DNA from 4 places in the Methylobacterium sp. NMS14P genome. Region 4 is predicted to be linked to each of the others. Evidence: riboswitches for the same ligand, from Rfam matches in the RefSeq annotation. Region 4 holds a riboswitch; each other region holds the start of a gene.
The links. A riboswitch is a leader RNA that binds a small molecule or an ion and turns the genes downstream of it on or off. The one in region 4 is predicted to bind cobalamin.

Region 1 (7,114 bases), 1.3 Mb from region 4:
CAGGCCAAATCGTGCTGGAGAAGTCGGCTGAAGTTCTGGCGCTCTACGACCAGATCGCATCGGCATTGAGCGACGAGCAGTCCCTCGCCGGACGCCTCAAGCTGGGGGTCATTCACACCGCGCTGTCCGGCGTCGTGCCAGACGCACTGGCTGCGCTCAATCGATCCCACCCCCGTGTTCGCGTTCAGGTGACCGCCGGGATGTCAGTCGGACTTGCCCTACAGGTCGCGGCTGGGGAACTAGACGCAGCAGTCACGACGGAGCCTGTCCGTCCGCACCCACAGAACCTGATCTGGCGGTCGCTCTATGAGGATCACTTCTGGCTCGTCGCGCCTCCTGGTCACGAGGATCGAAGCCTGCGTGAACTCCTGACGGCGCTGCCCTTCATTCGCTTCGACAGCCAAGCTTGGGCCGGTCGGGTGATCGACCGGGAGTTGCGGCGCATGCGGCTGGAGGTGCAGGACGAGATGGTTCTGGATAGCCAAGAGGTGATCCTGAAGATGGTCGAGAAGGGGTTGGGAGTCGCGGTCATCCCGCTCTCCGACGACGCTCGCGCGAACCTTGATCTGACCTGCCTGATGTTCGGCGAGCCGCAACTCACGCGGCAGGTTGTGCTTCTGGAACGTCAGGACAGACCTGTTGAACGCTTGACCGCGGCGTTCTCTGATGCGGTTACAAGGACGGCAAGGACCTCCGGCAGCTTGGCGTCGCGCTGAAATTCCGCGGGCGGGCAACCTTAAAGCCGACGTTCTGAACGTCCGAGAAGGATCGTGAACCGGCACGGAGGCGATGTCCGCTTCCACCGATTGCTCCTCGAAAGCTGACCGGCGGAAAACCACCCCGAGCGGTCATACGGCTAGCGACCCGCCCGTGATTACTGGGTCGAGCATGGCCGCAAGTCGTTCATGCCCACGGGTGGCTCCCTCATTCGGTTTGGTTCGGCGACGCCCTAGGTGAGCTGGAAAGGGAAGCCGACCACGTGGAGCAGGACAGCGGCGAGGACGACGGGCAGCCTGCCGCTCAGGTGCGGAAGCCCATCTTTAGACCTCTCGACCTCCTGAATTTCCTGCTGATCGATGTGAACGGGGCGATCAAGCCCTACCTCAACGTCTACCTCTACGTGCATCGCGGTTGGGACGACGCCTCGGTCGGGCTTGTCGGCACGGTGTCGGGCATCGTCGGCATCGTGGCGCAGACGCCCATCGGGACAGCCATCGATGCGGTGCGCGACAAGCGCGTGATCCTGCTCGGCGCCTTGGTCGCGCTCTCTCTTGCCACGCTCCTCGTCGCGCTCTTCCCGCAATTCTGGCCCGTGCTCGCAGCCTCCTGTGTGCTGGCCGCCGTTGGGGGCATGCTGAGCCCGGCCATCGCGACGCTCACGCTCGGCCTATTCACGGCCGACAAGCTCGCCCGGCGCTTCGGCCGCAACGCCGCGCTGGAGCGGACCGGGAACGTCGCCATCGCCATTCTGATCGGGCTGGTCGGCTGGCTGTTCCCGGACCGGGCGGTCTTCCTCCTGGTCCCGGCCTCCGCCATCGTCTCGGCCGCGGCGCTCTACTCCATCCCGCGGGGTGCAATCGATGCGCGCCGGGCCCGCGGCGGCGGCGAGGACGACGGGGAGCAAGCCCCGGCCGGGTGGCGGACCCTGCTGACCTGCCGGCCGCTCATGATCTTCGCGGCCTGCGTGGGGCTTTTCCATTTCGCCAACGCGCCGCTGCTGACCCTCGTCGCGCAGGAGATCGGGCAAGCGCGCCCTGACTGGTCGTCGGTCATCGTCTCCGTCTGCATCGTCGGAGCGCAGACGGTGATGGTGCCGATGGGGCTCATCGTCGGCCGCCGGGCCGAGCGCTGGGGCCGCAAGCCCCTCCTCGTGATCGGCTTCGCCGCGCTGCCCGCCCGGGCCCTGCTCTACCTCGTCTGGCGCGACCCGTACTGGCTGATCGCGGTCCAGTGCCTCGACGGCGTCGGTGCCGGGCTGCTCAGTGCGGTGAAGCCCCTGGTGATGGCCGACATCACCCGCGGGACCGGCCGCTACAACGCCGCCCACGGCCTGATCGGGACGGTGCAGGGCGCGGGCGCTTCCCTGTCATTCGTCATCGCCGGAACCTTGGTCCAGCAGGCGGGGTTCGATGCGGCCTATCTCGCGTGCGCTGCCGTCGCGGCGGTCGCGCTGGGGGTGCTCGTGGTGCTGCTGCCGGAGACCGCCCCCGGGAAGCGTTGGGTCGGCCCGGCGGCGTGGCTGCGGGCGTTGCGACCCGGCAATGCATGAGGTGGGACGGTGAAACATCTGGTGGCCATTGGGGGGCGTAAGCGGTTCACCGCGACGCTGGCCGTGCTCCTGTCCCTCGCCCTGCCCGCCGCCGCCGGGACGCTGCACAGCACCTACATCGACCCGGCGGCGATGACGCTCCAGCGCGTCCTGCCGCCCCCGCCTGAGGCCGGCACGGAAGCGGCCAAGGTGGACATGCAGGCCGTGGAAACTGCCGTCCGCGCTCGTACGCCCGACGACGAGCGCCGCATCACCGCGAACCTGCCGTGCACCCTCGACCGCTTCACCGGGGTTCTCGGACCGACCTTCACCACGGAGACGATGCCGGACACCGCGGCGCTTATCGAGCATGTGTTCCAAGACGGCGAACTCGCCGTGCTGGCGGCCAAGGCCGCCATCGCCCGGCCGCGGCCCTACACGGTGAAGCCGGACCTCGCCACGTTCGGGCATCGCTCCGACAGCACGTCCTACCCGAGCGGCCACGCCACGTTCGGGTATCTCGCGGCCACAGTGCTGTCGCGCCTCGTGCCCAGGAAACGTCAGGCGCTGTTCGCGTTCGCGGCCTCCTACGGGGAGAACCGGATGATTGCCGGCACCCATTTCCCATCCGACCTCGAAGCCGGGAAGATCGCTGCGCCCGCCATCGCGGAGGTGCTGTTCCGCGACCCTCGCTTCAAACGGGATCTCGACCGGGCGACCGCGGAAATCGCGGCCCAGGGAGTCTCCGGTCGTTAAGACGAACGCCGCTTCGGTCAGGATCACGAAGGCGGGAGCCGGGTTGCGAGGTCAGCCCACGTGTCCATCTGCGATTCCAGGCACCCCGGGCGTCCGCGCGCCCTTCGTCGCCGCATGCACTTACCCCGGAGACAGGCCGCTCGACGTCCGAGCCCCGAACGACAGGAGACCGACCATGCACTACGTCACCAAGGAGAAGGCGGCCGAAGGGCACTTCATGGTCAAGGTCGCCGGTCGGCCCGTCATCGAGACCTGCGAGAAGCGTCAGGCCAAGAAGCTCGTCCGCGCGATCAGAGGCCTGCGCCACTTGAAGAAGGCCAAGAAGCAGGCTGGAGCCTGGCGGCTGTACTGAGTACCGGGTGGTAGGGCCGGGGGCTGGCTCGTCAGACGAGCCGCATCTCGCCCGGCTTGAGACCCAGGCTCCGTGTCAGGTCCCGCGAGAGGGCACCGACAACCTCGGTCTCCATGCCGTCCTCGGTCAGTACGTCCACGTGCGCAAGCGCGGCCTCAGCCGAGGTCGCGACCACGGCGTAAACGCGTATCGCCTCGCGCTTCCGGCGCACGGCAACCAGATACGCCGTGCGCTTTCCCTTCTTGCCGCCGCCGACCTCAGCGGTGGCGAATTGCCCGGCCTTGCCCATCAGTCCTTATCGGGCTTTTCCTTGGTGATGGCGCCCGTCTTGGGATCGACGTGGAACTCCATCTTCACGCCGTTCTTCATGCCCTCGCCTTCCCAGTGGCCGTCGTCAGCCTCCAGTTCGGTGATGCTGGAGTAGCCCGCATCCATCAGCTTCTGCTTGACCTGCTCGGCGGGCATCCAGTCGGCCCCGGGCTTGTCGCTCTTGGCGATGGCAGGGCCTGCCAAGCACATGGCCATGGCCAAGGCGATCGGGGCAAGGGTCCGGGATTTCATTAGCCGCCTCCATTCCAGCAATGCCCGTCAACGGACAGCGCGAAGGACGGTTGCCCCACGTCGGCCGTGAAGCCAGAGCAGGCATGCCCGTCGGAATGACCGGGATGTCCCGCCCGGTCTGGCCACGCCGCGGCGAGCGAGGGTAACAGCCTGCGATAGGAAAGCAGGCTGGGATATGCTGATAGAGTCCATCATCGGAATGACGCGCCGCCGCTGGCAGGCCGAGCGGCCGTTCGAGGGCCATACGAAGGAAAGCCTTCATCGCAAGCTTCGGAGCCCGGCCGTACGAGATGCCGTGAAGGAGCAGCTGCGTCGAGAATTGGCGCTTCGAGAGCGGGATCCGATCTCGACCTAGGACGTCTAAAGCCTACCGACCCTAGTTCTTGGTATTGTCGGCTAGGCGATATCGCGGCAACGAGCGACCCGTCCCGGACGCCACACATCTGAACAACGTGTTTCCATGCGTTGACGGATGGACGCATCGCAGCCTAGCTTGAGCGGGACGGTTCCCCTCGGGGATCAAAAGGGAACGCGGTGAGGCCACGCCCGTGAGGGCTCGACCGATGCCGCGGCTGCCCCCGCAACTGTAAGCGGCGAGTCCTTCATCACGACGTCACTGGGCGGCCTCGCCCGGGAAGACGATGAGAGGGCGACGACCCGCGAGCCAGGAGACCTGCCGTCAGCCGTGGTCACACGCGGAGCTTGCCGGGCGGGGTGTCCTGGGAGGTGTCGCGGCGGCGTGGTTCCTTGGAGGACGCGACCGCCGAGGCCTCGTTCGCGGTGACGTGCCACAGCCGTCCCCCGAGGCCGTCCCGTGTCCTGTTCCGTTCCCTCCGCGCTTCGGCGTAGCTTGGCGCTGTCATGCGCCGCATCCGCGCTGCTCGTCTCCATTCCCGCCCTCGCGCAGCAGGTCGCCGCGCCGTTCGCCGATGCCCAGGGAGGCGCACAGGCGTCGGTCTCCCTGTCCGAGATCTCGGTCTCGGCCACGGGCGTGCCGACGCCGATTGCCAACACAGGATCAAGTGTCACCGTGCTCACCGACCGCCTGCTTCAGGAGCAGCAGCGCCGGACGGTGCCGGATGCCCTCCAGCAGGTGCCCGGCCTCAACGTCGTGCAGACCGGCGGCGCCGGCGGCCAGACCTCGGTCTTCATCCGCGGCACCAACTCGAACCACGTGAAGGTCCAGATCGACGGCATCGACGTCAACGACCCGTCGACCCCGAACCGTGCCTTCGACTTCAGCCAGTTGCAGACCTACGACCTCTCGCGGATCGAGATCCTGCGCGGGCCCCAGAGCGGCCTCTATGGCGCAGACGCCATCGGCGGCGTCATCTCCGTCGTGACCAAGCGCGGCGAGGGACCGGCCCGGGCGACGGCGACCGTCGAGGGCGGCTCGTTCGGCACGTTCAACCAGTTCGGCAACATCTCCGGCTCGGAGGGCATCTTCGACTACTCGGTGTCGGTCGGCCACATCCGGCAATCCGCCGTCCAGGTCACGCCGTTCGAATTGCTGCCTCGCGGGGTGCCGTTGCGGACCGCCTTCACCGACATCAAGACGGTCTCGACCAAGCTCGGGGCGCAACTCACCGACGAGTTCCGCCTCAACTACGTGCTGCGCTTCTCCGACAGCACCTATCTCGACCAGGCCGACGGCGGCTTCCCGTACGTGCCACTGCCCTACCGGAACCTCAACGACCAGCAGCAACTGATCATGAGGGGCGAGGCCGAGTGGACGCCGGTGCCCGGCTTCCACAACGTCTTCGGGGCGAACTACTCGAAGTTCGACCGCCTGTTCGCCGGCCCGCTCGACCCGCTCGCGCCGCCGACGCCCACCACCTACCTCGGGGAGCGGACCCGGTTCGATTACCGCGGCGACTGGCAGGTCTCACCCGGCAACCTCGTCCTGTTCGGGGCACAGCGCGAGGACGAGCGCTTCGAGACGACCGGCATCGACCGATCCAACGGCAACACCGCCGGCTTCGCCGAGCTTCAGACGACACCCTTCGCGGGAGCCGCGCTGGTCGCCAACATCCGCCACGACGCGAACGACCAGTTCGGCGGCGCGACCACCTTCCGGGTGGCGCCGAGCTACATCGTGCCCGGCACCGAGACCCGCCTGAAGGGCAGCGTCGGCACCGGCTTCAAGCCGCCGACCCTGAGCCAGCTCTATCAGGACTATCCGGGCTTCCGCTTCTTCGGGAACCCGAACCTACGGCCGGAGGAAAGCTTCGGGTTCGACGGCGGCTTCGAGCAGCCGCTGTTCGACGGCTTCATGACCGTGGGTGCGATCTACTATCAGACCGACTTCAAGAACCTGATCCAGACGGCCTACTACCCGACCTTCTCCACCAACGTGAACGTCGGCCGTGCGACCGCCTTTGGCACCGAGAGCTTCGTAGCCCTGCGCTTCAACGAGTTCTGGAGCGGGCGGCTGGACTGGACCACCACGGTGACGAAGGACGAGATCGCCCACCAAGAGCTGCTGCGTCGGCCACGCAACAAGGTCAGCGCGACCGCGATCTGGAACCTGATGCCGGGCTTGACCATGACCGGCACGCTAATCGTGTTGGGGTCGTTCGTGGACGGCAATCGGGACTTTTCCGTACCCCGCCTGAAGGCCCCCGGCTTCACGCTGGTGAACCTCTCGGTCAACTACGCCTGGAGCGAGACCCTGACGGTGTTCGGGCGGATCGATAACCTGTTCGACCAGCGCTACCAGAACCCGACCGGCTTCCAGGGTCCGGGGCTCGCCGTCTACGGCGGCGTCCGCGTGACGTCGTTCTGAGGTCGCCGATGCCTTCGCGCCTCGTGATCACCTTCGCGGCCATGATGTCCGCCGTACCCATGGGCGCGGCGGCGGCACCCGTGCGGGTAGTCTCGATGAACCTGTGCGCCGACGAGCTCGTCCTGCGGCTGGCCGACCGTGACCAGGTTCTGGCCGTCACCTACCTCGCCCGCGACCCGCGCGGGTCGACGGTCGCGACCGAGGCGGTCGGGCTGCCGGTGACGCGGGGGCTCACCGAGGAGGTCGTGGCCCTGAAGCCCGATCTCGTCATCGCCGGTGCCTTCACGACACGCTCCACGGTGGGCATGCTCAAACGCGTCGGCGCCCCCGTGCTCGAACTCGGCGTGCCGGCCGACCTCGACGGCGTCCGCGCGCAGATCCGGCAGGTCGCGGCGGCGCTCGGCCATCCCGA
Region 2 (7,114 bases), 680 kb from region 4:
CGCGGCGGATCGGCGGGGCGCGGGGCAGCATATGAGGCGGCGCGGCCGGTTGCCAAGGCATGCGTCGCGCGGGACGCCCGGATGGTACCCCGGTTTCACCGGGATGCCGCGGCGCGACAGGGCGCTCGCGGGAGGGTTAGTGCGGTGACAGGAAGGGTGATCCGGCGATGAACCTCGTGCTGCTGCCCGGCTTCATGACCGACACCGACCTCTGGTCGGACATCGTCGGACGCCTCGCCGAGGTCGGTCCGATCACGCACGGCGATCTCACGCGCGACGCCGCCATCGCCGACATGGCGCGCCGCGTCGCCGCGGAGGCGCCCGCGCTCTTCGGGCTCGTCGGCTTCTCCATGGGCGGCTACGTCGCCCGCGCGGTGGCGCGGCTGGAACCGGACCGTGTGGAGGCGCTCGTCCTCGTCGCGACCTCGTCGCGCGCCGACACGCCCGCCCAGGCGCGCCGGAAGGCCGCCGCAATCGCCCATATCCGCCAGCAGGGCTACCGGGGTCTCAGCCGCGCGGCGATCCTCCAGTCGGTGCACCCGGACCGGGCCGGCGACGGGGCCCTCCTGACCCGGATCCGGCAGATGGGCGACCGGCTCGGCGGGGAGGTCTTCCTGCGCCAGGCCAGGCGGGCGCGGGAATCAGACCGCGACCGCCTCGGCGCGATCGGCTGCCCGACCCTGGTCGTGGCGGCGGCTCAGGACGCCCTGCGGAGCCTCGACGAGGCAAGGGAACTCCGCGACGGCATCCCGGGCGCGACCCTGACGGTGATCGACGGGTCGGGACACATGCTGCCGTTCGAGGCCCCGGACGCCCTCGCCGACGCGATCGTGCCCTGGCTGCGGGCTCAGGCCTCCGGAGCCTCGACGATCGGGTCGTAGCGGGCGGCGTCGAAGCCCAGGAGGTTCCAGCTCTGGGCCATGTGCGGCGGGAGCGGCGCGCTCACGTCGATCGGCTTGCCGGTCCGCGGGTGCGGGATGACGATCCGCCGGGCGAGCAGGTGGAGGCGGTTCTGGATGCCGCCCGGCAGCTCCCAGTTCTCGACCGAGAAGTATTTCGGGTCGCCCACGATCGGGTGGCCGATATGGGCCGCGTGGGCGCGCAGCTGGTGCGTGCGGCCGGTGACCGGCTTGAACGACAGCCAGGACAGCTTCTGGGCGGCCTGATCGACCATCGCGTAGTAGGTCAGCGCGTGGCTCGCGCCCTCGTCGCCGTGCTTGGCGACGCGCATCCGCGCGTCGGCGTCGGTGGGCTCCTCCTTGGCGAGGTAGGTCGAGACGCGTCCCTGCCGGACCCGCGGCACGCCCGCGGTGAGCGCCCAGTAGATCTTCCGCGCCGCCCGGGACCGGAAGCTCTTGGCCAGCGTCGCGGCGGCGAGCCGGGTCTTGGCGATGATCAGGCACCCGGCCGTGTCCTTGTCCAGCCGGTGAACGAGGCGCGGCTTCTGGCCGTCCGGACCCGTGAGGGCGGCGAGCAGGCCGTCCACGTGCCGGACCGTCCCCGAACCGCCCTGGACCGCGAGGCCGAAGGGCTTGTTGAGGATCATCATGTCGGCATCCTCGTAGAGGATCAGCGACCGGATGAAGGCGGCGTCGTCCTGCTCGCGGGCGGCGCTGCGCGGCCGCTCGGTGGGCTGGTCGAGGCGCAGCGGCGGCACGCGCACGCTCATGCCCGGCTCCAGCCGGTCGTTCGGCTTGGCGCGCTTGCCGTCGACCCGCAACTCGCCCTTGCGGACGATGGTCTGCACGCGGGTGAAGGGCAGGAGCGGGAAGCGGGCGGTGAGGAAGCGGTCGATCCGCATCCCGGCCTCGTCCGGCTCGACGGTCAGGGTCTGCACGCCGGAGGCGAGGGTCGCGGAGGCGGCAGCGCGCTGCTCGCGCCGGGTCGGACCCGGCGCGGGGGCAGAAGCGGGGGCAGGGGCGGTGGCGAGGACCGGGGAGGGGGCCGCCGAGCGCCTGGCCGGCGGCCGGCTGCCGGGCTTGCCCGCCGCGGCATCGCGCGGTGCGGCGGCGTCGCGGCGCGGCTTCGGCGGCCGGGCCGGCGCCGGGGCCGCAGCGGCCTGCGCACCCCAGGGATCGCGGGTGCCGGCATCCTCGCCGCGGTTGCGGGCCGCGCGCTCGGCGGCGTCGCGGGCGCTGGTGCGCGGGCCCGTGCGGGCGCGGCCGTCGGCCTGGGCCTTGCCGCCCCTGAACTTGCTGGTGCTGAACTTGCCGGCCTGAGGCTTGCGCCCCTTCGGCCCGCCACTTTTGGGAGGTCGTGTCGTCATGCTTCCGCCGGCACCCGTCTTCGCGTCGGACGGAGCGTCCGGGCGCGTGGGCCGCGGCGTCGCGGACGTCCGGACCGATGGGATTGCCCGGCTGTAGCATCGCCCGCGCCGAGCGGCAAAGGCGGTGGACCGGCTCGGTCCGTCAGGGCTCCGCACCCCACGCGTCGCGGAGCGGGGCCTTCAGGCCGGCGGGGAAGAGATCCGGACCGCCCGGCACGTCGAGCCCGTCCAGATCGCACCACCGCGCCACGCAAGCGGTGCCGGAATCCTCGTGGAAGACGAAGCGCTCCTGCCCGTCGAACCGCCCCGGCGGCAGGGCGACGGGGAACAGGAACAGCACCTCGTGACCGACCTGCCCCTCATGCGTGAAGATGTTCTCCATGACGCGGGGGCCGCCGAGCACCGAGACGGTGACACCGAGCTCCTCCCGGAACTCCCGGATCAGGGCGTCCTCGACCCGCTCGCCGAACGCGACGCTGCCGCCGAGGGGCCGGACGCCTTTCAGCCGCCCGTCATCCGCGCGGACCTCCGCCACGAGCAGGCTGTTGCCGCGCCGGGGCAGACCCAGCGCCTTCACGCGAATCTCCGCAGGGGGCCGCCAGACCGTCATCCCGCACGGGCTAGCCCGCCGTCGGTGAGGCCGCAACGGGCCGACGTGCCGCGCGCCGATCCACGGCAACAACCGGACATACGGTTGACGCCCGGGCACGCTGCGGCCAAGCTGTGCGCGACGGTTCCCCTCGGGGATCAAAAGGGAACGCGATGAGGGGCTCGCCCCGAAGCCGCGGCTGCCCCCGCAACTGTAAGCGGCGAGCCCTTCACCACCACGTCACTGGGTCACCCCGGGAAGACGGTGCGAGGGCGGCGACCCGCGAGCCAGGAGACCTGCCGTCAGCCGTGGTCACACGCGAAACGCGCCGGGCGGGGTGTCCTGGCGGGTGTCGAGGCGCCGCCAGTCCCGAGGGGAGGCGGTCGCCGAGGCCTCGTTCGCGGTGACGTGCCACAGCAAGCGCGCCCGCGACGCCGTTCCCCATGCCCGTCTCCGCCGTCCCGAACCACTCGAGCCCTGTCGCAGGACGCCGTCGCGCGCCCGCGCAGGCAGAGGCTGCCGGACAGCGGTCGCATTGTAATGTTATTACAATGCTTGTACGACGCGGGGGCCGGCGCGCGCCGTGCACGGACCGCTTCTCCCATGTCTCCATCGACCTATCGCTCCTGCCTCGGCGGGCGGGCCCCGCTCTGCGGCGTTCTCCTCGCGCTCCTCGCCAGTCCGACCGCCGCCCAGGACGCGGTCACCCTGGACGAACTGTCCGTCGCCGGCGCGGGCGGTGACCCGGGCCGCCTCCCGCCGAACGGCCTCAACCTGCGCACGCCCGACCGGACCGCGAGCCGCCTCGGCCTGACGCCGCTGGAGACGCCGGCCAGCCTCGACATCGTGTCGGGCGAGACCGCGCGGCTCCGCGGCCAGGACACGATCGCCGAGGCCGTGACCCAGGACGCGACCGGCATCACCACCATCGCGGCGCCCGGCAACGGCAACGGCGCGTTCACGTCCCGCGGCTTTGCCGGCCCGAACTCGATCCAGCAACTCTACGACGGCACGCGCTTCTACGTCGGCGCCAATACCGTGACCTTCCCGTTCGACACGTGGAACGTCGAGCGGATCGAGGTGCTGCGCGGGCCGTCCTCGGTGCTGTACGGCGACGGCGCCATCGGCGGCGTCATCAACGTGGTGCCCAAGAAGCCGGTCTTCGTGCCGATCAACGCCGCCCGCGCGGTCATCGGCACCGACGGGGTCGCGCGGCTCGCCCTCGATTCCGGCGGCCCGCTGGGCCAGGCGGAGTACGGCGACACCTTCGCGTACCGCCTCAACGTCAGCGGCAACCGCGCCGACGGCTGGATGCGGCCGGAGGGCGATTTCCGCAACCTCGCCGTCTCCGCAGCCCTGCTGTTCCGGCCGAGCGCCGACCTCGCCTTCACCCTGAGCCACGATCTCGGCTACCAGGAACCGGCCCGCTACTGGGGCACGCCGCTCGTCGAGGGACGCATCCCGGATCTCATCCGGTTCAACAACTACAACGTCCGCGACGCGAAGATCACCTGGGCCGACAACTGGACCCAGCTCAAGACCGAGTGGTCCCCCTCGGCCGACATCACGATCCGCAACACCGCCTACCGGCTCACCAGCCGGCGCCACTGGCTCGACGTCGAGCAGTACAGCTACAACCGCGGCACCGGGCTCGTGGACCGGGGCGACTACCTGGAGATCTACCACAGCCAGGAGCAGGTCGGAGACCGCCTCGACGCGACCTTCCGGGGCAGCCTGTTCGGGTTGCCGAACCAGTTCGTGGCCGGCTTCGACGTGAACCACATCGATTTCCGCCACACCAACAACTTCTACTTCGACCAGACCACGAGCGTCCCGCTCACCGGCTACGATCCGGGCCTGTTCCCGCAGAACGGGCGGGCCCGTCCGGCCTACGCCACGCAGACGAGCCAGGCCTCGGTCTTCGCCGAGGACCGGCTGATCCTGTCGGACAAGCTCTCGTTCCTCACCGGCGTGCGCCTCGACGTGCCGACGCTGAACCGCGAGGATCTGCAGACCGGATCGCGGTTCGAGAAGACCTACCGGGCGCTGGGCTACCGGTTCGGCCTCGTCTACAACCCGACGCCGGACAGCGCGCTCTACGCCCAGTACAGCTTCGCCACCGACCCGGTGAACAGCCTGATCACGCTGTCGCAGTCGCTGGCCGGCTTCAAGCTCGCGACCGGCGATCAGGTCGAGATCGGCGCCAAGGGGCTGGCCTTCGACGGCGCCCTGGAATGGACCGTGGCGGGCTACCGGATCGTCAAGGACAACCTGATCTCGGCGATCCCCGGCCAGCCGACGCTCTCGACGCAGGTCGGGAGCCAGTCCTCGCAGGGCTTCGAGCTGGCGCTGGGCTGGCGGTTCGCGCCGGGCTGGCGCCTCGACGGCAACCTTGCGCTCCTCCACGCGCAGTACGACCGGTTCGACCAGACGGTGGGCGGCGCCACGGTCTCGTATGCCGGCAACCAGCCGATCGACGTGCCCGAGCGCGTGGCCAACCTCTGGCTGACCTGGGACGTCGCCCGCGACTGGACCGCGCGGGTCGGGCTGCAGAACGTCGGGCAGGTCTACAGCGACTTCGGCAACACGGCGCGTCGCCCGGCCTACAACCTCGTCAACGTGGTCCTCGACCATCAGGTCACGGCGGAGTCGCGCCTGTCCCTGCGGGTCTACAACCTGTTCGACAAGGTCTACGCGATCTCGGGCAACGCCGTGAACGGGGTCGGCACCAACTGGCTGCTCGGGCGCCCGCGCTCGGTCGAGGTCGCCTACACGGTGACGTGGTGAGCCTGCCGCGCCGGCTCGGCAAGGCGGGACGGCGCTGGCTGCTCCTGTTCCACCGCTGGGCCGGAATCGCCGCGGGGCTGCTCTTCGCCCTGTGGATCGGTTCCGGGCTGGTGATGCTCTACGTGCCGTTCCCGGCGCTCACCGCGGCCGAGCGCCTGTCACGGCTCGGCCCGATCGCCTGGGACCAAATCATGGTCTCGCCGGATGACGCTCTCCGCGCCGGCGGCCTCGGCGGCGTGCCGGCCGCCTTCGGCCTGGAGATGCGGGGCGGGGAGGCCATCTACCGGATCGCCGACCGCGACGGCGGCCGGGCCACGGTCTCGGCGCGGACCGGCGCGCGCCTCGGGCCGGTGACGCCGGAAGACGCGCGGCGTCTCGCGGGGGAGGGGACGCTGGAGGCGCGCGTCGAGCCGGTCGAGCGCGACCAGTGGACCGTCACGGCCCGGTACGACCCGCTCCGCCCCTTCCTGAAGGTCGCCCTCGACGACCCGGCGGGGACCGAACTCTACGTCTCGCGGGTCACCGGCGAGATCGCCCTCGACACGACCCGGTCCGAGCGGGCCTGGAACTGGGTCGGCGCCGTGGCGCACTGGATCTACCTCACGCCGCTGCGCGCCCGGGCGGAGCTGTGGCGGACGGTCCTGCTGTGGCTGTCGGGCCTCGCCGCCCTGGGGGCGCTGAGCGGGCTGGCGATCGGGATCTGGCGCCTGCGCCTCCGGCGGCGCTACGCGGGCGGGGCCGTCACGCCCTATCGCGGGCTCGCCCGCTGGCACCACCTGTTCGGCCTCGCCGGCGGGATCGGACTCAGCACCTTCATCCTGAGCGGCTGGATCTCGATGAACCCGAACCGCTGGTTCGCGTCGACCGCGGCGCCCGACGCCATCCGCGCCGCCTATGCCGGACAGCCGCAGGGCCTCGGCCTCACCGCCGAGGCCCTGCGCGGCTTCGCGGGGCCCGGGACGCGAGCGCTGCGCTTCGCCGCGATCGGCGGAGCATGGTGGATCGTCGCCGACGGCCCGGCCGGCGTCCCGGCGCGCCGCGCGGATGACGGCGCGGCCCTCGATGCCGCCGCGATCGCGCGTGCCGCGGCCCCGACGCTGCCCGGCGGCGGGTTGCGGGCGGCGGAGCGCCTGAGCGCCTACGACCTGTACTGGTACCCGCACGGGTCCGATCCGCGGCCGCTCCCGGTGCTGCGCCTGCGGTTCGGCGACCCGGACGCCACCTGGCTCCACGTCGATCCCCGGGACGGAACCATCCTCCAGCGCCTGGACCGCTCCGGCCGGATCAACCGCTGGCTGTTCGACGCGGCGCACCGCCTCGATCTGCCCGGGCTCACAGGCAACCGCCCGCTCCACGACGCGGCCCAGTGGATCCTCAACCTCCTGGCGGCCGGGATCGCCGTGACGGGGATCGTCGCGGGCTGGCGCAGGCTGCGCCGCGGCCAGCCGGCTCCGAAACCTCGATGACCGACG
Region 3 (7,114 bases), 2.5 Mb from region 4:
GATGCGCGACCTGCTGCGCCGGGGCCTCGCGGAAGCGCGCCGCGAGCGCGATCCCGACCACGCCTGCGTGGCGACCTTCACCTTCGTGGCGGAAGCCGGCGTGCGAGACCTTGGGCAGCGCCTCGCGGAGGAACAGCGGGCAAGGCATGACCTCGTCATCACGCAGGTGCAGGTGCCACTGGACCACGAGGCGGCGCTGCACACCCTCGTCCTGCGCGGGCGTGTCCGGGAGATCCACGCCTTCGTCGACGCAATCGCGACACAGCGCGGCGTGCGCCACGACAGCCTGTCGATCATCCCGGCGCGGATCGAGGTCGTGGACCACCCGCACGGGCACACGCCCCATCCCCACGAGCATATCCGGACGTGATGATGCGGGTGCTCCATCCGGCCCGGGCCCCTGTCCGTCGGCGGGTGACCCGCCCGTCACGTGGCGCGCGAAACGGCACCGGTCTCGCCCTCGCGGCCGTGCTCGCCACAGGGACGCCCTCGAGCGAGGCGCGGGCGCAGGAGAGCGTGGCGCTGGAAGAGCTGTCGGTCGAGTCGGTCGGAGCCGGCTCGCCGTCCGGCACGACGACCGCCGCCGGCACGATCGGCCTGATCGGCCTGATCGGCCCAACACCGGGCTACGGAGCCGGGCGGGCGGTCAGCAGCACCAAGACCGACACGCCGCAACTGGATGTCCCCCAGGTGGTCACGGTCGCGCCGCGCGAGGCCATCACCGATCTCGCCGCCACCCGGGTCGACCGGGTTTTCAATTACCTGCCGGGCGTGGCGCAGCAGAACAATTTCGGCGGCCTCAGCATCTTCAGCTACGCCATCCGCGGCGTCACCACCTCGGAGATCTACCAGAACGGCTTCCCCCTCAACCGCGGTACGCCGCCCCCGCCCGACGCGCAGAACATCGAGCGCATCGAGGTTCTGAAAGGGCCGGGCGCCGGCCTGTTCGGACGCAGCGATCCGGGCGGGCTCGTCAACATCGTCACCAAGCAGCCGACCGCCCAGCGCTTCGTCGAGTTTGGCAACCAGCTCGACTCGTTCGGCCTGACCCGCGGGACCGTCGACGCGGGTGGTCCGCTCACCGAGGACGGCACCGTCCTCTACCGCTTCAACTTCGCGGCCCAGGGCGCGGGCAGCTTCCGCGACTTCGTCGACAGCGACCGGCTGCTCGTCGCTCCGGTGGTGAGCTGGCAGATCACGCCGGACACGCGCGTCACCGTCGAGGCCGACATCCAGCGCAACCGGATCATCTTCGACCGGGGCGTGATCGCCATCAACAAGCAGCTCGGCTTCCTGCCGATCTCGCGCTTCCTCGGGGAGCCGGGGCAGAGCACCATGAGAGCTCGCTCAACGTGTACCGCGTCTACCCAGGATCGCCGAGGCGCGTCACCGGGTCGCTCACGGTCAGCTTCTGACCCTGCGGCTCAAGGCGGGCGTCGTCGACGGTATTGTTCGCGCCAGATCGAAATCCGCTTTGAGGGTTCTGTTGGGGGCTGCCGTATGATCATAGCACGCCGCAAGCAGCCCCTCACGGGACAAGCATATTGCAGATTGACCTAGAGGTACTTGAGCCAAGCGATGTCGCGCCGCGACGCCTTGAGGCGCGAGAACCATGCCGTCGGGAAGTAGAGGGGCGCGATCAGCCCAGCGGACCACACGAGAATCCACGCATAGTTGCCGACGCCGAACACGGTCCCCTGCGTCGCGCCCCAGGTCGCGAACGCGCCGTGGTAGAGCAGCCGCAGAACCGTCAGGTGAAACAGGTAGAAGAAGAGCGGCGCACCGCCGAACACCGCCAGCGCCGCGACGACCGGGCGGTCGCCCATGCGCTCCAATAGGACGAGCAATAGCGCCCCGCTCCCGAGCGTCAGGAGCAGGAACAGCAGCGATGGCGGATACTTCGTCAACGCGAAGAAGCTCATCGCGGTCCGCAAGGCGCTCTCGTCGACGATGAACCAGGGCCTGTCCCCGTAGCCGTTCGCCAGACGCAGCAGCGCGAAGGTGACCAGCAACGTGATGCCGACGGCAGCGAAACGGCGCTCGCGCCGACGTGTGGCGACACCGGGGAGGAACCACGGACCGATGGCATAGCCGAGCGCGATGACACCGATCCAGGGAAGCACCGGATAGGTCGTCTTCGCGACCAATCCGAAGGGAAGGGGAATGACGTCGCGCTGGTGCAGCATGGCCCAGACGGTAAAGAGGGGGTTGTCGGGCTGAAGTTGAATCGGATCGAGGAGGTTGTGTCCGCAAACGACCAGCATTCCGACCGCGAATAACGCCGAGCGCGGCAGGCCGATCAGCGCTGCCAGGACGATCATGCACACGCCGATGCACCAGATCACCTGAAGCCAAAGCGTCGGGCTGGCGACGCCCCAGTACAGTTCCGAGAGGTAGAAGACCTCCAGGGCCATGAGCACGAGACCGCGCTTCACGAGATAGGCGCGCGTCTCCGCCAGGGTGTGCCGGGCGCTGAACAGGTACGCGGCCACGCCCGTCAGCACGATGAAGATCGGCGCGCACAGGCTGGCCGCGAGGCGGGCGAGATACAGGGCTGGCAGGGCGGTCCTGGCATCGACTGGATCGGCGACCGGCACGTGCAGAAACCAGGTTTCACGCAGGTGGTCGAGGAGCATCAGCACCATCACCAGCCCGCGCAGGGCGTCGATGGACGCGAGGCGTCCGGTCGCGGCCGGTGCCTTCGTCGACGCCTGCAGCGTTCCAGGATGCACGCCCATCAGAAGCGCGCCGTCATGCTGACGGTCACCCGCCGCGGTTCGCCGACGCCGACCCAGAATGTGTTGTAGGAGCGCTCGTAGTACGTCTCGTCGAAGATGTTATCGACGTTGAGCCCGAAGCGCAGGTTCTCGTAGCGGTAGTAGGCCAGGGCGTCGGTCAGCACGTAGCCAGGAAGCCGGAACCGCTCGTTGCCGCTGTCCCCGAGACGCGAGCCGACGGCCCGAACGCCACCGCCGAACCCAAAACCCTTCCAGTCGCCGGCCTGGACCTCGTAGACCCCGAGCAGGCTGCCGGAGTGGCGCGGGATGTTGAGGAGCGGCGAGCCGACCCGCAGGACCTCGTCGCGGGTCACCGCGGCGTCGATGAAGGCGTAACCGCCGATCACCCGGAACTCGGGCGTCACCTGTCCGACGAAGCTGAGATCGAAGCCCTGGCTCCGCACCGCCCCGGCGGCGATCTGGAAGAAGAAGTCCCGCGGGTCCGTTGTCAGGACGTTCTCCTTCTCGATGTGGAACGCCGCGCCGGTCACGCTCAGGCCGGTGAAGAGGTCGAGCTTGATGCCGGCCTCGTAGCCGAAGCCGGTCTCTGGGGCGAAGGGACGGGTCGCGATGTCGAAGCCGGTGTTGGGACGGAACGAGGCCGCCACGTTGCCGTAGAGCGAGAGGAAGGAGAGCGGCTGGTAGACGAGACCCGCGCGGGGCGAGAAGCCGGTCCGGTCCTGCTCCGTGCGCTCGTTGCCGACCTTGTCGCGGAAGGTCTGGTTGTAGAAGTCGGTCCGGTTGCCGATGAGGAGCTTCCATTCCGGGCTGAGCGCGATCTGATCCTGCACGTAGACGGCGGTGTTCCCGACGTTCTCGCTCGCGCTGTAGCGCCGCGTGAAGGGCGGCTTGGGCTGGCCGTAGACCGGGGTGAACAGGTCGATGGCGAAAGGGTCGAGCCGCGGCGTCGAGCGAAGCAGGTTCTCGGTGCTGTTGTAGCGCTCGTGCTCCAGGCCGAGCAGCACGGTATGGGCGAACGGCCCGGTGTCGAAGTGCCCGACGAGCTCGGCCTGCCCGATCGCCACGCCCCAGGTGAAGTCGTGCCGGCGGAACTCGCGCAGCAGGGTACGGCCGTCATCGAGGAGGCCGGTCGCGCCGGTCTGCAAACCGGTCAGGCTGCCGGTGTTGAAGTGTCCGGCGACTCTGAGCTGCCAGTCGGCGTTGAAGGCGTGATCGAGGCGGATCTGCAGGATCCCGGCCTCCGACACGGAGTCGTCGCCCGGCTCACCGAAGAAGCGCGAGCGCGGGACGAGGCCCAGGCGGTTGTTCACCGCGGTGGTGCCGCGGTCGAAGGTCTGGCGGTTGCGCAGGTACTGAGCCTCGACGGTGAGCTTGGTCTCCGGGCTGATCAGCCAGCTCACCACCGGTGCGACCAAGACGCGGTCGCCGTCGACGAAATCGCGAAAACTGTCCTGCCGGGAGAGCGCGCCATTGAACCGGTAGAGGACGGTGCCTTCCTCGTTCAGCGGCCCGCCGGCATCGACGGTGGTGCGCGCCGTGCCGAAGCTCCCGAACAGCGTGCCCGTCTCCACGAAGGGCAAGGCCACGGGCTGCTTGGTCAGGATGTTGACGGTGCCGCCCTGGTCGCTGCGCCCATAGAGTGCCCCGCTCGGTCCCTTGAGCACCTCGATGGACTGCACGTTCTGGGTGTCCGGCGCGCCGTTGTAGCCGCGGGCGATGTTGAAGCCGTTGAAGAAGATGTCCTGGGTGGCGAAGCCGCGCACCGAGTAGAGCGCGAGGTTCTGGGCGCCGAAATCGTTCTGCTTGCCGACGCCCGGCACGTAGTCGAGGGCGCGCTCGACGCGCGTGGCGGCAGTATCCCGCAGGACCTCCTGGGGCACGACGTCGACCTGCTGCGGCAGCGAGAGCCGCGGCATCACGGTCTTGGTCCCGCTGTAGAGATCCCTGACCTGGTAGGTGGGGGCGGCGGTGTAGCTGCCCTCGACCGAGAGCGGGTCGAGAACGACCGCCTCTGTGGCGGCGTCGGCTCGTAAGCCCTGGGCGGTCGCCGGGGTCAGCCCAAGGAATACGAGAGCGAGTGATGCGACGGATGCGCGAAGCCGCCATTGCGGCGCGGGACGGGACACGGACTCAAGACCTCGGGACGGCAGTGGCACGTCACCGCGAACGAGGCCTTGGCGACCACCTCACGAGGCAGCGCTTTGACACCCGTCAGGACACCCCGCCCGACGCGTTTCGCGTGTGACCACGGCTGACGGCAGGTCTCCTGGCTCACGGGTCACCGCCCTCGCACCGTCTTCCCGGATGAGGCTCATCCAGTGACGCGGTGGTGCTGGGCTCGCCGCTTACAGTTGCGGGGGCAGCCGCGGCATCGGGGAGACCCTCACCGCGTTCCCTTTTGATCCCCCGAAGGGGGAACCGTCACGATCCAGCTACAGCCTCACGAACTCGTGAGTCAACGCGAGCCAACAATCCATCCGGCGAACGTCGCAATCCATTCGGCGATAGGCGCACCACCGTTTCAGTCGTCCCCAGAAGGTCGTGTTGAGGCGGTCTTGCGCCGCTTGCTGAGACGCACCCCACGGGCCATTGTGGTGGCACAGATGCCTCCGCGGCCGATCAAATAAGTCTTTGATGTGTAATGTTTTTCTAAATCATACGGCGGCATCCCCTCTCCGCCAGTCTCTCCGTCAAAGCACCCGAAGACCGGCGTCCTCCCGCTGTCTTGGCGCCTGTCCCTCGCCCCTGTGAAGCCCGCAGGCCGCGGTCAGAAGCTGTACCCAACGCGCAACCGCATCTGATGGCGGTCGAAGCTCGACAGGTCGAGCGGTCCGGGCTCGCCCATCGCCTGCCCGGCCACCTGGAAGCTCCAGGTGAACGAGGCCCAGGCCTGGGGTGACAGGGTCGTGTAGGCGGTCGGTCCGAGATACACGGCCTCGCCCGCGAACCGGTCTAGCGCCAGGCCGTCGTAGGTCCGGGCATAGCGTGCCTCGCCGCCGAGGAAGAGGCCGGGCCGGACGCAGTAGGCCAGCGCCCCCGCCACCTCGATCCCCGATCCGCGCACGGGCGCGTCCATCACGGTCAGCCGCGTCGTGGAGAGCGCGAAGCCGACATTGACGGCGGCGATCAGCTTGCCGGGGATGATCTCGCGGTCGGCCAGCAGGCCGATCTCGGTGCCGAAGCTGCGCGCCGGCACGCCGGACCCGCCGTCGACGGTTCCGTAGCCCGGCACGATACTGAGGGTCAGGCCGAAGGGGGCCGCCCGGCGATCCAGCAGGCGCAGCCGGGTCTCGAGGAAGCCGCCGTTGAAGCCGCCCGTGGTCCGGGTCGGGGTGCCCGGCGCGCCGATGTCGTAGGCGTTGAAGGTGACGCCCGGGGCCAGGCGGAAATCGTTGGTCAGCGGCACCTTCAGGGCGAGGGAACTGTCCACGGTCAGGAAGCGGGCGACGCGCCGGCCGAGGCGCCCGCTCGTCTCCCATTCCAGCTCCGCCTCCCCGGGAACGCCGAGGTCGCTGCCCTCGGTGAAGCCGAACAGATGCTCGCTGTCGAGGTCGCCCGGCGTCAGGTTCTCCGCAGCGGTGGGCAGGGACTGGGCCAGGGCCGGTCCCGCGGTGAGCCCCAGCGCCGCGGCGAGGCCGAACAGGGCCCATCCTGGAGCCGAGAGGCGACGCGGAGCCCCGATGTGCGGCATAGCCCGAACCCATAATTATAGCTGATGCTATATCTAATAGGATGGGCGATGTTGGTCCGTCAACGGTCGAGCGTGCTGGATTGGTGGGTCGACGAAGGTCCGGTCGCGAATCCGGCGCGGCGGCGCCGGTCGTCGACCGTTGGACGCGCCGCGAAGCCGCACCGCGCCCGCGCTCCGGCTCACGCCTGTCCGGTCTCGGGGGTTGTCCCGGCCGGGGGCGGGGCCGCGACCGGACCGGGCTGCCGCCCGCGGGCGCGGCGCTCCTCGATGCGCTGCAGGATCACGTAGAAGGACGGCACGAACAGCACCGCCAGGCAGGTCGAGGCGAGCATGCCGCTGAACACCGTGATGCCGATCGACTTGCGCGCCGCGGCCCCGGCCCCGGAGGCGGTGACGAGCGGCAGCACGCCGAGGATGAAGGCGAACGAGGTCATCAGGATCGGGCGGAAGCGCAGCCGCGCCGCCTCCACGGCGGCGGCCGCGATGTCGAGGCCGGCCTGCCGCTTCTCGCGGGCGACCTCGACGATCAGGATGGCGTTCTTGCTCGCCAGCGCGATCAGCAGGATCAGGCCGATCTGCGTGTAGAGGTTGTTGGCGACGCCGAGCAGCAGCAGCGCCCCGACCGTGCCCAGCAGCGCCAGCGGCACGCCGAGCAGGACCGCCAGCGGCAGGATCCAGCTCTCGT
Region 4 (7,114 bases):
TATTTATCGAGGTTTGACCGGGCGTCCACTCCGAGAAGAAGCCGACGGCGTAGTCCTCCAGCACGCCCGTGACGGATTTGGCCGTCGAGTTCTCGATCATCGAACGGTCGATGACCTGCACCGTGCCGGCGATCTCCGAGCGCGGTTCCGGTCGGCCGGTCGCAGTCACGACGAGCTGGTCAAGGCTGACCTCGGGGCTGTCCTGCGCCGTTGCGGTCGTTGAAAGCGCACTGCCGCAGGCGAACGAGAGAGCCAGGGATACGAGGCGGCGGAGCGTCACGAGTCTTGCCTCCAAACGAGGATGGTCGATGCGCGGGGCACGGAAAGGCGATGGCCACCCGCGACGGGGACGGCCTGCGCGGAGAGGTGATCGGCAAGCGCTAGGCGTCTGGTGTCCGTCCGTGACCAGCTCAGGCGATCGGCGAGGTAGGAGGACAGGCGCACCAGGTCAGGCACGATCGCGCTGAAGGTCCAATCGGTGCGGGCGGCGATCGCCGGTTGGTCGGCCCGTGGCAGGTTCGCCAGAACGAGGTCGACGCCTGGCGTCTCGTCCTCGCCGTGCCACTCCCGCGGAAGGCAGCCCGCAAGGCAGAGCCCGCGCGGGCCGTTCTGGGCTGGCACCACCCAGACGACGCTGCGCCGGGCCCATCGCCGGCAGCGGACGAGGAACGCCGCAGCCTCTGTGAGCGGTGCCGGCATGTTGGCGGCAAGCACCGTATCGGCACAAGCCTCCGGCAAGTCGGCTTCCCGCCAGCCAATCTCGTACAGCCGCGGCGGCGGTGCCACAGCTCGCAGCCGATCCTGCATGGTCGGCGCAGGCTCGATCGCTGCCCAGACTGCTTCCCGGTCCCGCAAGGCGCGGCCGAGTTGCCCGCCCCCGGCGCCGATATCGAGCAGGTCGCCAATCTCCGGTACGGCCGCGCGCACCAATGGAGCAACGCGGGCAACATAATCCGAGGCGTCAATGCCTGCGGCGTAGAGTTCGAGCGGATCGATGCCGGTCGGATCAGCGACGGACGTGAATGGGTGTGTAGTGCCCGGAGGCACCCTGGTTGATCGCGCCTGTTCCATCGGTCCTTCCCCGAACCCGAGCGGGGATGGCGTCGATGGGCGTAGGCAGCCGGCGCAGCCTTCGAGGCTGCACGCCGCATACGGCCCGTCGGGACACCCCGCCCACGAGACATGTCTTGGTCAGGGCAGGTCTCCTGGCTCGCGGGTCGCCGTCATCCGTCAGGCCTTCCCGGTGAGAGACTCACCAGTGACGCTGATCGACGGAGGACTCGCCGCTTACAGTTGCGGGGACAGCTCCGGCCTGGGCGTGAAACGCCGCACCGGATTCCCTCTTAGCTCGCCATCATGTGATGACGAGAACCTTGACCGTGGTTCAAGAACCAAGCGGTGCGATGATTGTCAACTGCCTTGAGCCGACCCCAAGGCTAGGCTTCCCGCGTTCGTCGCTCGACCTGCTGCAAAATCACCGCTTGACGGCAGAGAGGACAAAAACGGGGACATCCCCCGGATAAGGCGGCGTTCGGAAAAGATGCTGCCAAGCCGTCGTGTCGGTGAACCCAGCTTCTGTCAGGAGGTCTCGTGCATCGGCCTCGGTGAGCCCAGCATGGAACGGGAGGAGCCGTGCGAGCTCGGCGGCGTAGTCCGAACGATTCTCTGGTGCTGCCGACCACAGACCGTCGGAGACGACGATGCGCCCTCCCTGCCGCAGGATGCGGCGCGCGACCTCAAGCGCTTCAGCGGGCCGCTCCAGCGTCCAGAGGACGTTTCGGATCGTGACGATGTCGGCGCTGGCAGGCTCCAGTGGCGCCTCCGCGATGAGGGTTTGAACGAACTGGACGTCGAGCATTGCATGCCTCGCAGCCTCCCGTGCGACGCCCAGCATCTCCGCCGAACCGTCAACGGCTCGTACTCGATGACCAAGCGCTGCCGCGGCCAGAGCGCACGCCCCCGTGCCCGTTCCGAGGTCGACGACGTCCTTCGGCTCGCCGGCAGCGAACGCCGCGGCGAGCACCTCCTCCCAAAGGTCCGGGGTTCGGACATGGGACGCCGCGCCATTGAAGTGGGGGGCCCGGCTGTCCCAATAGGCGGTCACGCCCGCGGCGACCTCGGATGCGCTCATGTCGTAGGGCTCCATCAATCCGGACGGTACTCAATGTGGGGCCGGCCGCTGAGTGCAGAGACGCGGACCTCGGCGCGCACCCCGAACACCTCCGCGATCATCTCGGCGGTCAGCACCGCCTCCGGCGGCCCGGAACAGACCAGGCGCCCCTCGTTCAGGACGGCGACCTCGTCGCAGAACAGGGCGGCCAGGTTCAGGTCGTGCAGGGCGACGATGCTGGTGACGCCGAGCCCTCGCACAAGGGCGAGCACGTCGAGCTGGTGGCGCACGTCGAGGTGGTTGGTCGGCTCGTCCAGCACGAGCTCGCTCGGCTCCTGAGCGAGGGCGCGGGCAATCTGCGCGCGCTGGCGCTCGCCACCCGACAGCGTCTCCCAGGGCTGATCGCGACGCGCGTCCAACCCGACCTGCGCCAGGGCGCCCTGGACCGCCGCCTCGTCGGCCTCGACCCAGGGGGACAGGGCACCCCGGTGAGGCGTGCGACCGAGGCGCACGACCTCCGTGACCGTCATCTGCGACTGCGTGCCCGCATGTTGCTCGACCACGGCGATGCGACGCGCGACGGCCAGCCGTGATAGAGCCCCGATGTTCGTGCCGCCGAGGGTCACGACCCCGCTCCTCACCTTCCGTAGGCCGCAGAGCAGGCGCAGCAGGCTCGACTTGCCAGAGCCGTTCGGCCCGACGAGCCCAAGCATCCGTCCCGGCGCCGCCTCCAGGCTCACGCCGTCGACGATGATCCGCCCGCCTGCCCCCCATCGCAGGTCCTGCGCCGCGAGCGTCATGCGGGCCGCCGCGAGCGAATGAGGATCAGGGCGAAGGCCGGAGCCCCGAACAGGGCCGTGACAACCCCGATGGGCACGACCTGCCGCGCGATCAGGACGCGGGACAGGATGTCGGCCAGCACCAGGAACACCGCTCCGGTCACGAGCGCTGCCGGCAGCAGGCGGCTGTGGCGCGGCCCGACGACAAGCCGGACGGCGTGCGGGACCAAGAGGCCGACGAAGCCGACCGCCCCCGCGATACTGACCATGATGGCGGTCATCGCGGCCGTCGTCCCGAACAGCACGAGGCGGACCCGGGATACCGACACGCCGAGCGCGGCGGCGGCGTCCTCGCCGAAGGTGAATGCGTCGAGACTGCGGGCATGCGCGAGGCAGACCGCGAACCCGGCGAGCGTCACCGGTGCCGCCAGCCACACGTCTGGCCAGCGCACCCCGCCCAGACTGCCGAGGAGCCAGAACATCACGCCGCGCGCCTGCTCGGCGCTGGCGAAGGTGGTCACGACGGTGGCCGTCGCGGCATTGAAGATCTGGCCCGCGGCCACGCCCGAAAGGATCATGCGCTCGCTGGTGCCGCCGGCGCCCATGGCGAGAAGGGCGACCGTCACGAGGGCCAGGACGGCGCCGAGCAGGGCGCCGCCCGAGACCCCGACCGCCGCACCGCCGAGGCCGAGCACCATGACCGCGACGGCGCCGGTGGAGGCGCCCGCCGAGATACCCAGCAGATAAGGTTCGGCAAGCGGGTTGCGCAGGAGTGCCTGCAGGATAACGCCGCAGACCGCGAGCGCGGCTCCGCAGCAGGCAGCGAACAGGGCGCGGCTCAGTCGGTAGTCGACGAGCACGCCCTGCTGGATCGGGTTCACCGCGTAGCCGAGGCCGAACAGCGCATTGCCGAGCGCCTGCAGGGCGACCGGGAGCGGAATGCGCATCTCGCCGACCGTCATGCCGAGCGCGACGGCAAGACAGAGGAGTGCCAACGACGCGAGGGCCGCGGCCGCCCAGGGCAGCCACCCGGAACCCGGAAGCGCGGCTCTCCTCATCGAGCGAGCCCAAGCGCCTTGAGGTCGTTGGCCAGCGCCCCGATGCCGTCGACGGTCCCGAGCCCTGGCCGTGTCGCCGCGACATCCATGACGACGATGCGGTTCTCGCGCACGGCGGTGAGTTGGCTGGCGACCGGGTCGGTCCGCAGGAAATCGAGCTTCGCCGCGACGTCGTCGGCCGGGAACAGGCGCCGGTCCATTCGCACCAGCACGATCACGGCGGGGTCGGCGGCCGCGATGCTCTCCCAGCCGACCAGGGGCCACTCCTCGTCCGTGGTGATCACGTTGCGGGCCCCGAGCTTATCGAGGAGGTAGGCCGGCACACCCTTGGCGCCCGCCACGAAGGCGTCGCCCTTCACGTCCCGGCTGGAGAACCAGACCACGACGGGCAAGTCGCGCGCCGGGTGCTCGGCCATGGATGCGACCGCGGCATCCTCCCGGGCCTTCAGATCGGCCACGAGCGTCTCCGCCCGGGACGAGACGTCGAAGAGCTGCCCGAGTTCGCGGATGTTGCGGTAGACGAGCTCCATGGCGAAGGGCCGCGTGCGCACGCCGTCGCCCGGCGCCGAGTTATCCTTTCCGACGCAATCGGCCGGGGAGACGTAGACCGGCACGCCCAGGTCGCCGAACTGCTCGCGTCGGGCGACCGCCCCGTGAGGGCCGATGTGCCAGGCGAACGTTGCGGTCACGAGATCCGGCGCCTCGCCGAGCACGGCCTCGAAGCTCGGCGAGTTATCAGCCAGCCGCTTCACCCCGGCGTTTGCCGCCTCGTAGGGCTTGACCACGGGGCCGAACCAGACGGCTGTCCCGACGACGCGGTCCGCGAGCCCGAGGGCGTACAGGATCTCGGTCTGCGTCTGGCCGACCGATACCACGCGTCGGGGCGGCGCCTTCACCGTCGTGGTCGCTCCGCAATTCTCCAGGGTCAGCGGATAGCGCGTCGGCTCCGCCCGCACTTGGCAAGTGGCTGGCAGGAACAGACCCATTGCAAGCAAGGTTGCGCCGGCCCGGCAGCAGAACGTCGAAGCACTTCGGCTCATGAAGGTGTCCGTCACAGGAGTCGCAACCTTCTATCTCGCTCAGAACCGCACCAGCAGGGAGCCGGTGATGCGGCGGGGCGAGCCGGTATCGACCCGGAACTGGCTGACGGAGCCGACATAGTAGGCGGTATCGAAGACGTTCTCCACGTTCAGGCCGAAGCGGAAGTTCTCGTACTTGTAGTAGGCCAGCGCGTCCGCCACGACGTAGGCCGGTAGCTTGAACCCGGAATTCGATGCGTCCCCCGCACGCTCGCCGGCCGCGCGCACGCCACCGCCGATGCCGAGGCCCCGCAGGGGGCCGCTCTGGACCTCGTAGACGGCGAGCATCGTGCCGCTGTGCTCTGGGATATTCAGCAGCGGCGCGCCGACCGGGAGAACGTTGTCCTTGGTGATGAAAGCGTCCGTGAAGGTGTAGCCGCCGATGATGCGTAGCTCTGGCGTGAGCTGGCCTGCAGCGGTGAACTCGAAGCCCTGGCTGCGCACGCCACCCACGGCGATCTGGAAGCCGCTGTTGCTGGGGTCGGCGGTGAGCACGTTCTGACGGTCGATGTGGAAGGCTGCGGCCGTCAGAAGGAGCGCGCCACCGTAGAGCTCGACCTTGGCGCCCGCCTCGTACCCGAGACCGGTTTCCGGCTCGAAGGGCCGCGACTGCGCGCCGAGCCCGGCGTCCGTGCCTATGTTCGGCCGGAAGCTGGTGCTGACATTGGCGTAGAGAGCGAGCTCGGGAATGGGCTGGTAGACGAGCCCTGCCCGCGGCGAGGCGGCCGCCCGCGTCTGCTCGGCGCTGTTTCCCCCGACGCGCTGCTTGTAGAAGCGCTCGAACAGGTCGAAGCGCACGCCCGCCAGCGCCTTCCACTGTGGGGAGAGGTCGATCAGGTCCTGAGCGTAGAAGCCGGTGTCGGTCACGCTCTCCAGGGTATTGGAGGCGCGCGTCAGCGGCGGCAGGGGCTGGGCGTAGCGCGGGTTGTAAATGTCGATCGCGTACGGGAATGTGTTGAAGTTCGAGCGCAGGTAGAGCTGTCGGTTGTCGAAATCCTCGCGGTCGAAGCCGAGCAGCAGGGTGTGGCCGATGTCGCCCGTTCGGAAGCGACCGACAAGCTCGGCCTGACCGATGGCCGAGTCGTAGCTGTAGTCGCGATAGTTCCGGTCGCGGATGACTGTGCGGTTGTCGGACCGAAGGCCACGCCCCTCAGCGCTCTCGCCGTTGAGGGTGCCCGTGTTGAATTGCGCGGCGAGCCGCATCTGCCAGTCCGCGTCGAAGCGGTGGTCGAGGCGCACCTGCAGCACCTCGTCTGACTGACGGGAGACCTGCCCGGGCTCGCCCAAAAAGCGGCTGATCGGCACGAACCCGAGCTGCTTGTTCACGGCGACAACGCCACGATCGACGACGACGTTGTTGCGGGTGATGGCCGACTCGACCGTGAGCTTGGTGTCAGGTGTGATCTGCCAGCTGAGGACGGGCGCGATGAACAGCCGGTCGTCGCCGACGAAATCGCGGTAGCTGTTCTGGCTGCCCCCGGCAAAATTGAAGCGGTAGAGCAGTGTCCCCTCGTCGTTGAGGGCGCCGCCGGAGTCTATAGTGCCCCGGAATTGCTCGAACGAACCCCAAAGACCACCCATCTCGACGAAGCGGGTCGCGGTGGGCTGCTTGGTGATGATGTTGACGAGCCCGCCCGGGTCACTGCGCCCGAACAGCGCGCCACCGGCCCCCTTGAGCACCTCGATGCGCTCGATGTTCTGGGTGTCGATGAGCGGAGGCGGGCCGCCGCGGTTGGCCGCGAGCCCATTGCGGTAGATCTCGGCCGTGGTCACGCCGCGGATGGCGTAGGCGAAGGTGCCGAGGCCGCCGAAGTTGTTCGTCTGCGTGAGGCCGGGCACGTAGTCGAAGGCGCGGTCGACGCGGGTGGCGTTGACGTCGGTGATGAGTTCACGCGGGATGACCGTCACTACCTGCGGAACGTCGAGCTGGCGAGTATTCGTCTTGGTGGCGCTCACAGCCCTGTCGGACCGGAAGCCCGGCGTCGGTCCGATCAGGCTGATCGCGTCGACCGAGCGGCCGAGGAGGTCCGGCTGGATCGGACCGCCCGCGCTCGCCTCGACTGAGAGCGCGTCGAGGGCGACCCTGGC

Region 1: it holds a riboswitch for cobalamin, as region 4 does, so the genes downstream of both, LOK46_RS14050 (TonB-dependent receptor plug domain-containing protein) here and LOK46_RS07730 (class I SAM-dependent methyltransferase) in region 4, are expected to answer to the same signal.
Region 2: it holds a riboswitch for cobalamin, as region 4 does, so the genes downstream of both, LOK46_RS04555 (TonB-dependent receptor) here and LOK46_RS07730 (class I SAM-dependent methyltransferase) in region 4, are expected to answer to the same signal.
Region 3: it holds a riboswitch for cobalamin, as region 4 does, so the genes downstream of both, LOK46_RS25765 (TonB-dependent siderophore receptor) here and LOK46_RS07730 (class I SAM-dependent methyltransferase) in region 4, are expected to answer to the same signal.

The regions. Positions count from the first base shown of each region.
Region 1 is NZ_CP087106.1:2,918,479-2,925,592, reverse strand. It holds gene LOK46_RS14080 (LysR family transcriptional regulator) at 1-716, shown strand, start outside; gene LOK46_RS14075 (MFS transporter) at 980-2,269, shown strand; gene LOK46_RS14070 (phosphatase PAP2 family protein) at 2,279-3,004, shown strand; gene LOK46_RS14065 (hypothetical protein) at 3,180-3,356, shown strand; gene LOK46_RS14060 (hypothetical protein) at 3,388-3,645, opposite strand; gene LOK46_RS14055 (PepSY domain-containing protein) at 3,645-3,917, opposite strand; cobalamin riboswitch at 4,404-4,612, shown strand; gene LOK46_RS14050 (TonB-dependent receptor plug domain-containing protein) at 4,732-6,702, shown strand; gene LOK46_RS14045 (ABC transporter substrate-binding protein) at 6,711-7,114, shown strand, end outside.
Region 2 is NZ_CP087106.1:956,516-963,629, forward strand. It holds gene LOK46_RS04540 (alpha/beta fold hydrolase) at 168-881, shown strand; gene LOK46_RS04545 (RluA family pseudouridine synthase) at 848-2,266, opposite strand; gene LOK46_RS04550 (NUDIX hydrolase) at 2,409-2,843, opposite strand; cobalamin riboswitch at 2,981-3,173, shown strand; gene LOK46_RS04555 (TonB-dependent receptor) at 3,459-5,642, shown strand; gene LOK46_RS04560 (PepSY domain-containing protein) at 5,636-7,108, shown strand.
Region 3 is NZ_CP087106.1:5,411,432-5,418,545, forward strand. It holds gene nikR (nickel-responsive transcriptional regulator NikR) at 1-370, shown strand, start outside; partial or broken gene LOK46_RS25755 (TonB-dependent siderophore receptor) at 373-1,386, shown strand; gene LOK46_RS25760 (DUF1624 domain-containing protein) at 1,557-2,738, opposite strand; gene LOK46_RS25765 (TonB-dependent siderophore receptor) at 2,738-4,654, opposite strand; cobalamin riboswitch at 4,978-5,176, opposite strand; gene LOK46_RS25770 (hypothetical protein) at 5,506-6,429, opposite strand; gene LOK46_RS25775 (efflux RND transporter permease subunit) at 6,609-7,114, opposite strand, start outside.
Region 4 is NZ_CP087106.1:1,637,144-1,644,257, reverse strand. It holds gene LOK46_RS07735 (TonB-dependent receptor) at 1-280, opposite strand, end outside; gene LOK46_RS07730 (class I SAM-dependent methyltransferase) at 277-1,071, opposite strand; cobalamin riboswitch at 1,179-1,391, opposite strand; gene LOK46_RS07725 (class I SAM-dependent methyltransferase) at 1,475-2,131, opposite strand; gene LOK46_RS07720 (ABC transporter ATP-binding protein) at 2,146-2,910, opposite strand; gene LOK46_RS07715 (FecCD family ABC transporter permease) at 2,907-3,947, opposite strand; gene LOK46_RS07710 (ABC transporter substrate-binding protein) at 3,944-4,987, opposite strand; gene LOK46_RS07705 (TonB-dependent siderophore receptor) at 5,027-7,114, opposite strand, start outside.